3 regions of the Caballeronia sp. BCC1704 genome follow, and region 3 is predicted to be linked to each of the others. Evidence: predicted binding sites of a transcription regulator. Region 3 holds the regulator's gene; each other region holds the start of a gene.
What was found. Region 3 encodes FliA, which starts transcription of late flagellar genes. Its sites were predicted from a motif close to CTAAAGTTTNNNNNNNNNNNGCCGNTA; they were not measured.
Positions count from the first base shown of each region.

Region 1: the regulator FliA is predicted to act here: its motif matches at 1,570-1,596, upstream of flgM (flagellar biosynthesis anti-sigma factor FlgM).
Region 2: the regulator FliA is predicted to act here: its motif matches at 1,586-1,612, upstream of motA (flagellar motor stator protein MotA).

Region 1 is NZ_CADFFT010000003.1:851,957-855,227, forward strand. It holds gene HWX53_RS27960 (methyl-accepting chemotaxis protein) at 1-653, shown strand, start outside; gene HWX53_RS19450 (hypothetical protein) at 779-943, shown strand; gene HWX53_RS19455 (response regulator) at 1,014-1,457, shown strand; gene flgM (flagellar biosynthesis anti-sigma factor FlgM) at 1,625-1,930, shown strand; gene HWX53_RS19465 (ATP-binding protein) at 2,093-3,271, opposite strand, start outside.
Region 2 is NZ_CADFFT010000002.1:747,233-750,503, forward strand. It holds gene motB (flagellar motor protein MotB) at 1-585, opposite strand, end outside; gene motA (flagellar motor stator protein MotA) at 619-1,488, opposite strand; gene HWX53_RS13070 (helix-turn-helix transcriptional regulator) at 1,724-2,560, shown strand; gene HWX53_RS13075 (hypothetical protein) at 2,683-2,955, shown strand; gene HWX53_RS13080 (hypothetical protein) at 3,033-3,200, opposite strand; gene HWX53_RS13085 (MFS transporter) at 3,266-3,271, opposite strand, start outside.
Region 3 is NZ_CADFFT010000001.1:217,585-220,855, forward strand. It holds gene HWX53_RS01025 (histidine kinase dimerization/phospho-acceptor domain-containing protein) at 1-132, shown strand, start outside; gene HWX53_RS01030 (GGDEF domain-containing protein) at 332-1,414, shown strand; gene HWX53_RS01035 (RNA polymerase sigma factor FliA) at 1,419-2,150, opposite strand; gene HWX53_RS01040 (MinD/ParA family protein) at 2,171-3,088, opposite strand; gene flhF (flagellar biosynthesis protein FlhF) at 3,081-3,271, opposite strand, start outside.

The sequences.
Region 1 (3,271 bases), on a different contig from region 3:
CGATGACCGGCATCGAAGATAGCTCCGCGAGGATTGCGGAGATCATCGGCATGATCGAAGGGATCGCGTTCCAGACCAACATCCTCGCGCTCAATGCCGCGGTGGAAGCGGCGCGAGCCGGCGAGCAAGGCCGGGGCTTCGCCGTCGTGGCGAGCGAAGTGCGCAGTCTCGCGCAGCGCTCGTCGGCGGCGGCCAAGGAGATCAAGGAACTGATCGAAACGTCGGGCAGCCGGGTGCAGGCCGGAACCGAACTGGTGGCGCGAGCCGGCGACACCATGCAGCGCGTGGGCACCGCGATCAAGCGCGTGACCGACATCATGGGCGAGATCGCATCGGCGTCGAACGAACAGAGCCGCGGCATCGAGCAGGTGAATCAGGCCATCTCGCAGATGGACGAAGTCACGCAGCAAAACGCGGCGCTCGTCGAAGAAGCGGCGGCAGCGGCCGGCTCGATGGAGGACCAGGCGAAGCATCTGACCGCCGCCGTTGCCGTGTTCCGCACGACGCAGTCGTTCGCCGCGCCGACGACCGCCAGCTACGAACACAAGCCGGCGCGACCGCCGCTCGCGAAAAAAGCGCCGGCGGTGACGCGTGCGGCGAGTCCGTCGGTGGCGGTCGCGGCGACCGCTGACGGCGACTGGTCGACGTTCTGAGCCGGACGGGTGCTGCCGTGCGGCTGACAAACCGGCGCGCGGATCCGGCGGCGCCGACTCACGCAACCTCGCCTTGCCACGAAGAATCGCAGGGCGAGTTTCTTATCCGGAACGAGGTGGGTGACATGGTCAAGCAACTGCATGAGCTTCGCCGTCGGCTGGCGGCGATGGAAAACGATATCGCACAAGAGGCGATCGAGGCAGTCGTCAAGGCTTGTTTCGAGCTGGACGAATTCCTTCGATCGAGTGGCGGTCCGCCGGGCGACACCTCGCGTTGCCCGAGCACGTAGCGAGCTAGCCCTCTCGCATGGCTGGGTGCGGGGCCATGCGCGGGACAGTACAAAGAGAAAGGATTGACAGATGGTTAAGACGGAAATGCGTTTGCTGGTAGTCGATGACTTGACCACCATGCGCAGTTTGATTCGAAAGATGCTCAAGGCGATCGGCTATACGCTCATCGACGAAGCAGTGGATGGCGTGGCAGCGCTCGAGAAGCTCAAAACACAGCGGTTCGATCTCATCATCACCGACTGGAACATGCCGAACATGGACGGGCTGACCCTCTTGCAGGAGATTCGCAAGTCCGAGGATCACGCCGACGTTCCGGTCCTGATGGTGACGGCCGAGACCCGGCGCGAGAATGTCATCGCGGCGATTCGCGCCGGTGCGAACGGCTATGTGGTCAAGCCGTTCTCCGAAGCGGCGCTCGCTGACAAGCTGGCCCAGATCGCGCCGCTTCAACAAACCGCCGCGCCGGCAGATCGCGGCGCATCCGTGTTCGGTGCCGTCTTCATGAACGCGTGATTGGCCTCTTTTACACTTTGTTTCAAACTGTTGCAGTTGCCCGGAAGCCTTGCTGTGTAGGGCTTCCGGGAGAATGCCAAGGTTTTCGCGGGATCGGCAAGCGCTTCGGATGGTAAAGGTTTCAACGCAGGCACCGTTAAGCATTAAAGCCAGCGAGAACCGAAACCATGAACATCCAGACCTTCAAAAGCGCAGATTCCTCGAACCAAATCACCGTGAAGCGGGCGGCGAGTACCAGTGCCAAGCTCAGCGCCGGCACCGCGCAGCCGGTCGCACCGGCAGCGACCGAAGGCTCGACCATCAGCCTGTCGTCGACTGCCGCGTTCTCTTCCCACGCTTCCGATATCGATACGGCCAAGGTGGAATCCATCAAGGCCGCATTGAGAGACGGGACCTACAAGATCGACTCGGCGGCCGTCGCGGACGGCATGCTGGGTACGGCACGCGATCTCCTGCCGGCGGCATCGCGCTAACCAGACGCCAATTTTGCCGGTGCGGCTGTGTGCTCTGCCGCCGCGCCGCGATTCTTCCGGTATCGACCGGACTCAGACAGCGACGCGCGACTCCCGGACTCGTAGAAGCAGCAGTCCTGGCTGCGTCGTCTGCTCGCGAGAGCGGCCAGACGTTCGTCTCGCTCAAAGTCCGCTCGCGTTGACCGGAATCGCGATCCGCACACGAAAGCCGCCGCCCGGCTCGTTGCCGATCTCGCAGGTACCGCCATGCTCACGTGTCAGTCGCGACACGATGGCAAGCCCGAGTCCGCTATGTCCCTGACTGCCGCGCGCCGGATCGAGCCGGACGAACGGTTTCATTGCCGCGGCGAGCTGCCCTTCGGGAATGCCGGCCCCGTGGTCGCGCACCGAGATCATCCAGTGGTTTTCCTGCAGCGCCGTCGCTATTTCGATCGGCGGCGCGCCATGCTCTAACGCGTTGTCGACGAGGTTCGTCACGACGCGATCCAGCATGCCCGCAGGCAGCGTGAACGCCGGACCCGCGCGCAGGTCCAGCGAGAAAAGGCGTTCTTCATCAGGATCATGAGACGCGGGAAACTGCTCGCGAAGAAACGCATCAACGCCGACCGGTTCGCCCTTCTCGACGGGCTGGCCCGCGAATTCGAGAAATTGCTGGACGACGTTGGCGAGCGAGTCGATGTCGCGAAGCAATTCGCCGCGCTCGGTGTCGCACGCGAGAAGCGTGGCGCGCAGTTTAAGCCGCGTGAGCGGCGCTTTGAGATCATGCCCGAGCCCGGCAAGCATGACCGCCTGATTGTCGTCCGCTTCGTTGAGCCGCCGCATCATGTCGTTGAACGCGCCGATCAGCTCGCGAACTTCCTGCGGTCCTCGCTGCGGCTCGGCCGGCGGGCGTCCTCCTGATCCGAAAGCGCGAGCCGTGCGCGCAAGTCCAGATAGCGGGCGTTGCATCTGCCATGCGACGAGCACGGACAGAACGATCGCCGCGGTCAACAACGAGAGCGTTTCGAGGATATGGCGCGGAGGCGGCGGCGTGTCCATCGGCACGACGAGCCACGATGGCTTGCCCGGAAACCGGACCCAGAGATGAGGCGGGCGTTCGTCATCGAACGCCATCGCGGTGCCGGGCGGCAATGCTGCGCTCAGTTCTCTGATCAGGTCTCTTAACGGCGGCGCGTTCGATTGATGCAGCTTCACATGCGTCGGATCGAGTTCGGCCGAAACGGATCGCACGCGCATGGCCGGCGCGAGTTCTTTACCGCTTACCGTCTCGCCGTTTGCCGCGTGCAACGCAAGCACGAGTCCTTGCGCGAAGCCGTGCATTTGCTGGCGCGGTCTTTCACC
Region 2 (3,271 bases), on a different contig from region 3:
CAGAATCGTCGTCACATAGCTTTCGAGCTTCGAGCTGCCCGATGCGAACATCGGCCGCTTGAGTGAATCGACGATCTCGATGCGCAAGCCTTCGCTCGTGATCGCAATGCGGATCTGATCCTTGAACGCGCGCAATGCCGGCGTGTTCTCGATCAGCGCGGTCAGCTTTTGCTTCAACTGTTGCAGACGCTGCATGTCGTCGACAGCGACGGCCGCGCGCGCGACCGAAGGCGGCACGGGCTGCGTCTGGCTCTTGTTGGCTTCGCCGGGACGCGAGCTCGACAGATCCTTGCCGCCGCCGTTGACGACGCTCGTATGCGCGGAGGCGCCGCCTTCGTTGCCGAACAGCGCCGAGAGCGGCGTATTGAAGTATTGCTCGATGCCTTCCTTGTCGTACTTCGACGTCGAGCCGAGCAGCCACATCAAGAGGAAGAACGCCATCATTGCGGTCACGAAGTCCGCGTAGGCGATCTTCCACGCGCCGCCATGATGGCCGCCGTGGCCGCCGCCCTTCTTCTTGCGACGCACGACGACAGTGGGCGCGAGCACGGATTGCAACGGGTCGCGTGACGGTCTTTCAGCCATGAACGATACTCCTTGTGTCTACGCAGGCGCGGGTCAGGCCGACTTCGGCGACTTGGTGGCGCGCACGGCGTCGTCCAGTTCCTTGAAGCTCGGACGGTCCGCCGTGAAGAGCACCTTGCGGCCGAACTCGACAGCGACCGTCGGCGCGTAGCCGTTCATCGATGCGAGCAGCACGGACTTCACGCACTGGAACGGCTTGGCTTCTGCGGCGCCCTTCGCGTTGAGCAGGTCCGCGAGCGGGCCGATGAAGCCGTATGCGAGCAAGATGCCGAGGAACGTGCCGACCAGCGCGCCCGCGATCATCTCGCCGAGCACGGCGGGCGCGGCGCCCACCGAGCCCATCGTATGCACCACGCCCATCACCGCGGCGACGATGCCGAATGCCGGCAAGCCATCGGCCATCTTCTGAATGGCGTTCGCGGCCACCGCGCTTTCCGTGTGATGCGTCTCCAGTTCCTCGTCCATCAGGTCCTGCAATTCGAGCGCGTTCACGTTGCCCGCCGACATCATGCGCAGATAATCGACGATGAAGTCGAGCAGGTGATGATCCGCCATCACGTGTTCGTACTTCTGAAAGACCGGGCTGGACTCGGGCGCGTCGACGTCTGCTTCGAGCGCCATCATTCCTTCCTTGCGGGCCTTTTGCAGCAGTTCGTACAGCAACGCGATGAGCGAGAGGTATTTCTCTTTGGTGTACCCGCCGCCTTTGAATACCTTCGGCAGCGCCTGCAAGGTCTTCTTGAGCGTGGACGTGGGGTTCGATACGACGAAAGCCCCGATGGCCGCGCCGAAAATACACAGCAATTCGAAAGGCTGAACGAGGGCTGCCAGGTGACCGCCGACCCCCATGAAGCTCCCGATCACGGAGCCGATGACGACTACCCATCCGATAACGACAAACATGATTTCTCCGCAAATGTCCGGGCGTTGCGAGCCGTGCGCGCTCGTTAGCGAAACACGCACGGCTCGCAATGCATTGTCTGCATGATGCTGGGCTTTTTAACGGCGCAGTACACGCCGACATTTAGGGTGGCGCCCGCAAACATTTCGACGCGGCCTCGCCCAAGGTAAAACTTACGCGCGTGCTTTACGCGCAAGGTAATGGATTGCTGCCATGCGCTTCGTCTAACATCGGCGCATGGACACGACACTCACAGAAGCGAAGTCGCGCGCGCCGGGCATCACGCCTGCCACGGTCGGCATGTTGCTGCGCGAATGGCGTCAACGCAGGCGCATGAGTCAGCTCGAGCTTGCCTGTATAGCGGACGTTTCGACGCGCCACTTGAGCTTTATCGAATCCGGACGCTCCGTGCCGAGCCGCGATATGTTGATCCGGCTCGCCGAGCAACTCGACGTGCCTTTGCGCGAGCGCAACGCGCTCTTTCTCGCAGCGGGCTATGCGCCGCTGTACAAAGAGCGGCCACTCGCGGACCCGGATCTCGAACCCGCGCGGCGTGCCGTCGAGCTCGTGCTGAAGGGCCACGAGCCGTATCCCGCGCTCGCGGTGGATCGTCACTGGACGATGATCGCCGCCAACGCCGCACTGCAGCCGCTCGTCGCGTCGGCGGATGCGTCGTTGCTTGCGCCGCCGGTCAACGTGCTGCGCCTCGCGCTGCATCCGCGCGGGCTCGCGAGCGTCATCGAGAACTGGCACGAGTGGCGCGCGCATCTGCTCGCGCGGCTGCGTCGGCAGATCGAGGCGTCAGGCGACACGACGCTCGTTGCGCTGCTCGACGAACTCGAAGCGTATCCCGCGCCGCCGCACGCGGGACGCGCCGAACGCGGCGCAACCGATCTCGTCGTCGTGCCGCTGCGCTTGCGCACGGAGTTCGGCGTGCTGTCGCTCATCAGCACGACGACGGTGTTCGGCACGCCGGTCGATATCACGCTTTCCGAGCTCGCAATCGAAGCCTTTTTCCCCGCAGACGACGCCACCGCGCGCATACTCCATCGGGCGCACGGCGAGCGCCGCTGACGGGTGATGTGGAACCTGCTGCTGCCGCGCGAATCAATCAACAGGAGGGGAGCGGCGCGCGCTGCCATACGCGCGCGCCGGTGCCTGCGTCAGCTTTTGTCCAACCAACGCAGAAGGCAGCCATGATTCAGACATTCGAACACGTGATCGGCGGCGAGCGCATGCAGTTTTGCGCGAGCATCGCGGAAGGCGGCGGACCGCAGCGCGTCATCATTAGCCGGGCGGACTCGGCGGAATCGCTCGTCATCGTCCAGGCCGATGGCATCATCGGCACGATCAGGGCGGAAGTGGAAGCGCCGGATACGTTCGTCGCGGACGCAGTGCGCAAGGCGCAGCAGGAAGCCCTGATCGAACGGGCGCTGGAAACCGGCGAGGTTCAGACGACAAGCCTCTAGCGTGTTTCTATCCGACGATGCCCGCGCAGCCCGAAAGGGTGCGCGGGCATTCGTGTCATGCGGACATCAACGAGCCGCTACATGCGCGGCTCGCCGTTCTTCGGATCGGCCGGGACGAGCGGCATCGCGGAATCGGGACCGTCCGGCATGTCGGGATCGTCGGGATTCGGCGCCGCATCCGGATCGAGCAACTTGTCCGGATCCGGTTCGACGGTTTCTTCCGGGTTGTGTGGCTGGTTGGACATGATGCGGGTTCTCCTTGAAGTGACTTGAGCCGTTCGCAACCTGTGTTCCCGCCGATGCCCGCGCGCTATTT
Region 3 (3,271 bases):
TTCCGCGTGCGCTCCAAGCAACTCGGACGCGCCCGATCGAGATTGACTCGCTCGGTCCGGTCTGCCGAAACAGGCACCGGCTTTACCGGCCATGCTGATTCACCGCTGCTCGGCGTACAGGAAGGCCCTTGATTGCACGCTCTACAACGGCATAGTGAAAGACAAAGGTTTGCTGGTTCGATCCCAGCCGGGCGCGGCAAGTCGCACATCTGTCGCTTCGTCGTCATCCCCCACGAAACTCAAGCAACGCAACGCTTTGCCGTTAACCCTACGGCCGACCGCGCCCATTCCGACCGCGTCGATCGAACAAAAACAAAATCGAGGGGTTCACATGCAGCAGGCCCACCACCCGCCACGCTGGCCTCATGCGTTCGCATGGGCGGCGCTTCGGCATCCCGAACGCGAGCAAGCCACGCTGCGCGTCGTGCTCGGCGCGGCGGTGCTGCTTGCCTATGCTGCGTACGCGTGGTTTAACCCTTCGCGCGATGCGTCGCTGGTCGCGCAAATTGTCGGGCTCTATGTGGTGTACGGCGCGGTCACGCTGCTGATCGTCAGCCGGATGGCGTCGCCATCGAAGAAGCGGCTCATCGTCACGACCATCGCCGATCAGGCGCTCGTCGGCGCCGCGCTCGCCGCAGGCGGCGAAATCGCGCTGCCGCTCTTGTGGGTGGTTTTCTGGTTTCTTATCGGCTCGGGCTGCCGTTACGGCAAGCGCACGCTCGCCGTTTCCTGCGCCACCGCGATGACCGTCATCGGCGCGCTCGCGCTCTGGCAGCCGTGGTGGAACGCTAACCTGTCCGCCGCGCTCGGGCTCGCGTTGAGCGTGCTGGCGGCATCGGTGTATCTGACGGTGCTCGTCGATCGTCTCGGCAACGCCAATCGCGATCTCGCGCGTCAGGCATCGACCGATCCGCTCACGGGTCTCGCGAACCGCTACGCGCTGGAACACATCGTCAATCGCACGATGTCCGACGCCACGCAGGACACCGTCCTGCTTCTGATCGACCTCGACGGCTTCAAGGAAGTCAACGATACCTACGGCCACGCAGTCGGCGACCTGCTATTGCAGCAATTCGCCAACGTGCTCGCCCGCCGCATGTCCAACAGCGACACCGTGGCGCGCCTGGGCGGCGACGAGTTCGTGGTGCTCGCGCTTCAGGCGCAGAGCCGCACGGCCGTCCTCGCGATCACCGAGGGCATTCACACGGCGCTCGCTTCGATCACGTCGGTGGATGGCCGGCCGGTTTCGGTCTCGGCGAGCATCGGCGCGTGCATGCTGTCGAGCGCCGCCGACGCTCGCCACGCCGACATCCACGCCGTGCTGCGCGCCGCCGACCGCGCGATGTATCGCGCGAAAAGTCTCGGCATCGGCAAAACGGTGTTCGCCGAAGCGCGAGACTTCGAAGCCGGCTAGCGCATTACGCCTCGACGCTCGTCCACGACTGCTCGCGCAGCTTCGCGCGCAAACGGGCGACCGCCTGGCTGTGCAGCTGACACACGCGCGATTCGCTCACTTCCATCACCGCGCCGATTTCGCGCAGGTTCAAGCCGCGTTCGTAGTAGAGGCTCATCAGCAGCTTCTCGCGTTCCGGCAGCTTGTCGATGGCTTCGATCAACGCGCCGCGCAGGCTGTCGTCGAGCAGCGCGGACAGCGGGTCCGAACGGTCGACGCAATAACGGTCGAGGAAGGGCTCGTCGTCGGCGGAGCGGTCGAAGTCTTCGTAGTAGATCAGCTGGCTGCCGTGCAGGTCTTGCAGCATCGACTGATATTCGTCGAGCGGCATCTTCATGTGCTCGGCGATTTCCACTTCGCTCGCGGCGCGGCCGAGGTTCTGCTCGACCTTGTGCACCGCCGATTCCACTTCGCGCGACGTCTTGCGCATGCTGCGCGGCAGCCAGTCGTTCGCACGCAGTTCGTCGAGCATGGCGCCGCGAATGCGCTGGCTCGCGTAGGTTTCGAACTGCGCGCCCTGATCTTCCTTGTAGCGGCTCGCCGCATCCAGAAGACCGATCATGCCGGCCTGAATCAGGTCGTCGAGATCGACGCTCGCCGGCATCTTGGCGACGAGCTGAAGTCCGAGCCGACGAACGAGCGGCGCATATTTAGTCAGGACGTCCGACTGTGAGAGTTTGCCTTGGGCGTTGTACATCTGAGTCACCTTAATCTTGATCACATCGACGCCGTACTGGTCAATGCATGACTGGAAAACATCGACGCCATGCGTCCCGTCTCCCGTCCGCCCTTGTCAGCCTCGCCAACCGAAAACCGCGCGTCATTCCGGACCTGCGTCTCGCTCCCTGACGGCGCGGGACGCATCGGCCAATGCAGAAGCTCCGCCGCGATCTGCCGGTAGTCGCGCGCCGCGGCTGTCGCCGGGAACGCTTCCACCACGCAGCGCGAGAGCTCCTTCGCCCGAGTGACGCGCGCATCCTCGGACACATACCCTGCCTGCACGAGCGACACGGCCAGATACCGGCTCGCGACGCCCGACAGGTTGTCGAACGCGACCGCCGCGTCGGCCGGGTTCTGCACGTGATTCACGAGCACGCGGAACTGGCCGATCGCATGGGCGTAGTGCAGACGCTTGATGCACGCGTACGCCTCGGTGATCGCGGACGCGGCCACCCGCGTCACGATGAGAAAGTCATGCGCCTGCGCCGCGAGCGACGAGAGCGCGCCGTATCGATCGAGCTGCGCGTCGATCAGAACGATGTCCGCCTGACCGTCGAGCAGCGCGCGGCACTGCGCGGCGTCGTGGCTGATGCGTTCGTCGCGTGGCGCGGCGAGCAGCGAGAAGCCGAACGGCGTGCGCGTCACCGCGTCCTGAAGCGCTTCGCGGCCCGACATCACCGCGGCGAGCGCTCCTGCGCCCGACGTTCCGGCGAGGCGCGCAGCGGATGCCGCGTTCGCCCGCTCGTCGATCACGAGCACGTCCTTGCCATGCACGGACAGCGCCGCGCCCAGATTCACGACCGCCGACGTGCAGCCGATGCCCGCCGGCCCGCCCGCCACCGCCACCACGCGCGAACCGCCTCGCGTGAGCAGCCTTCTCAGACCTTCGGCCTGATCGAGCACGAACTTATCCAAAGCGGACCTCATGCAGTTCGGTGGTGGCGCGCGCGGACAATGCGGAGAGCAGTGCCGGCACCTCGTCGTCCTGCGGCACGAAGGGCGAACCCTCGCGCGGAATGCAGAACGCGCTCTTGATCAGAAAACGCTTGGTCGCGACGTACAGGTTCTCCGGCACCTTCTGGCCGGTCGAGACGTAAT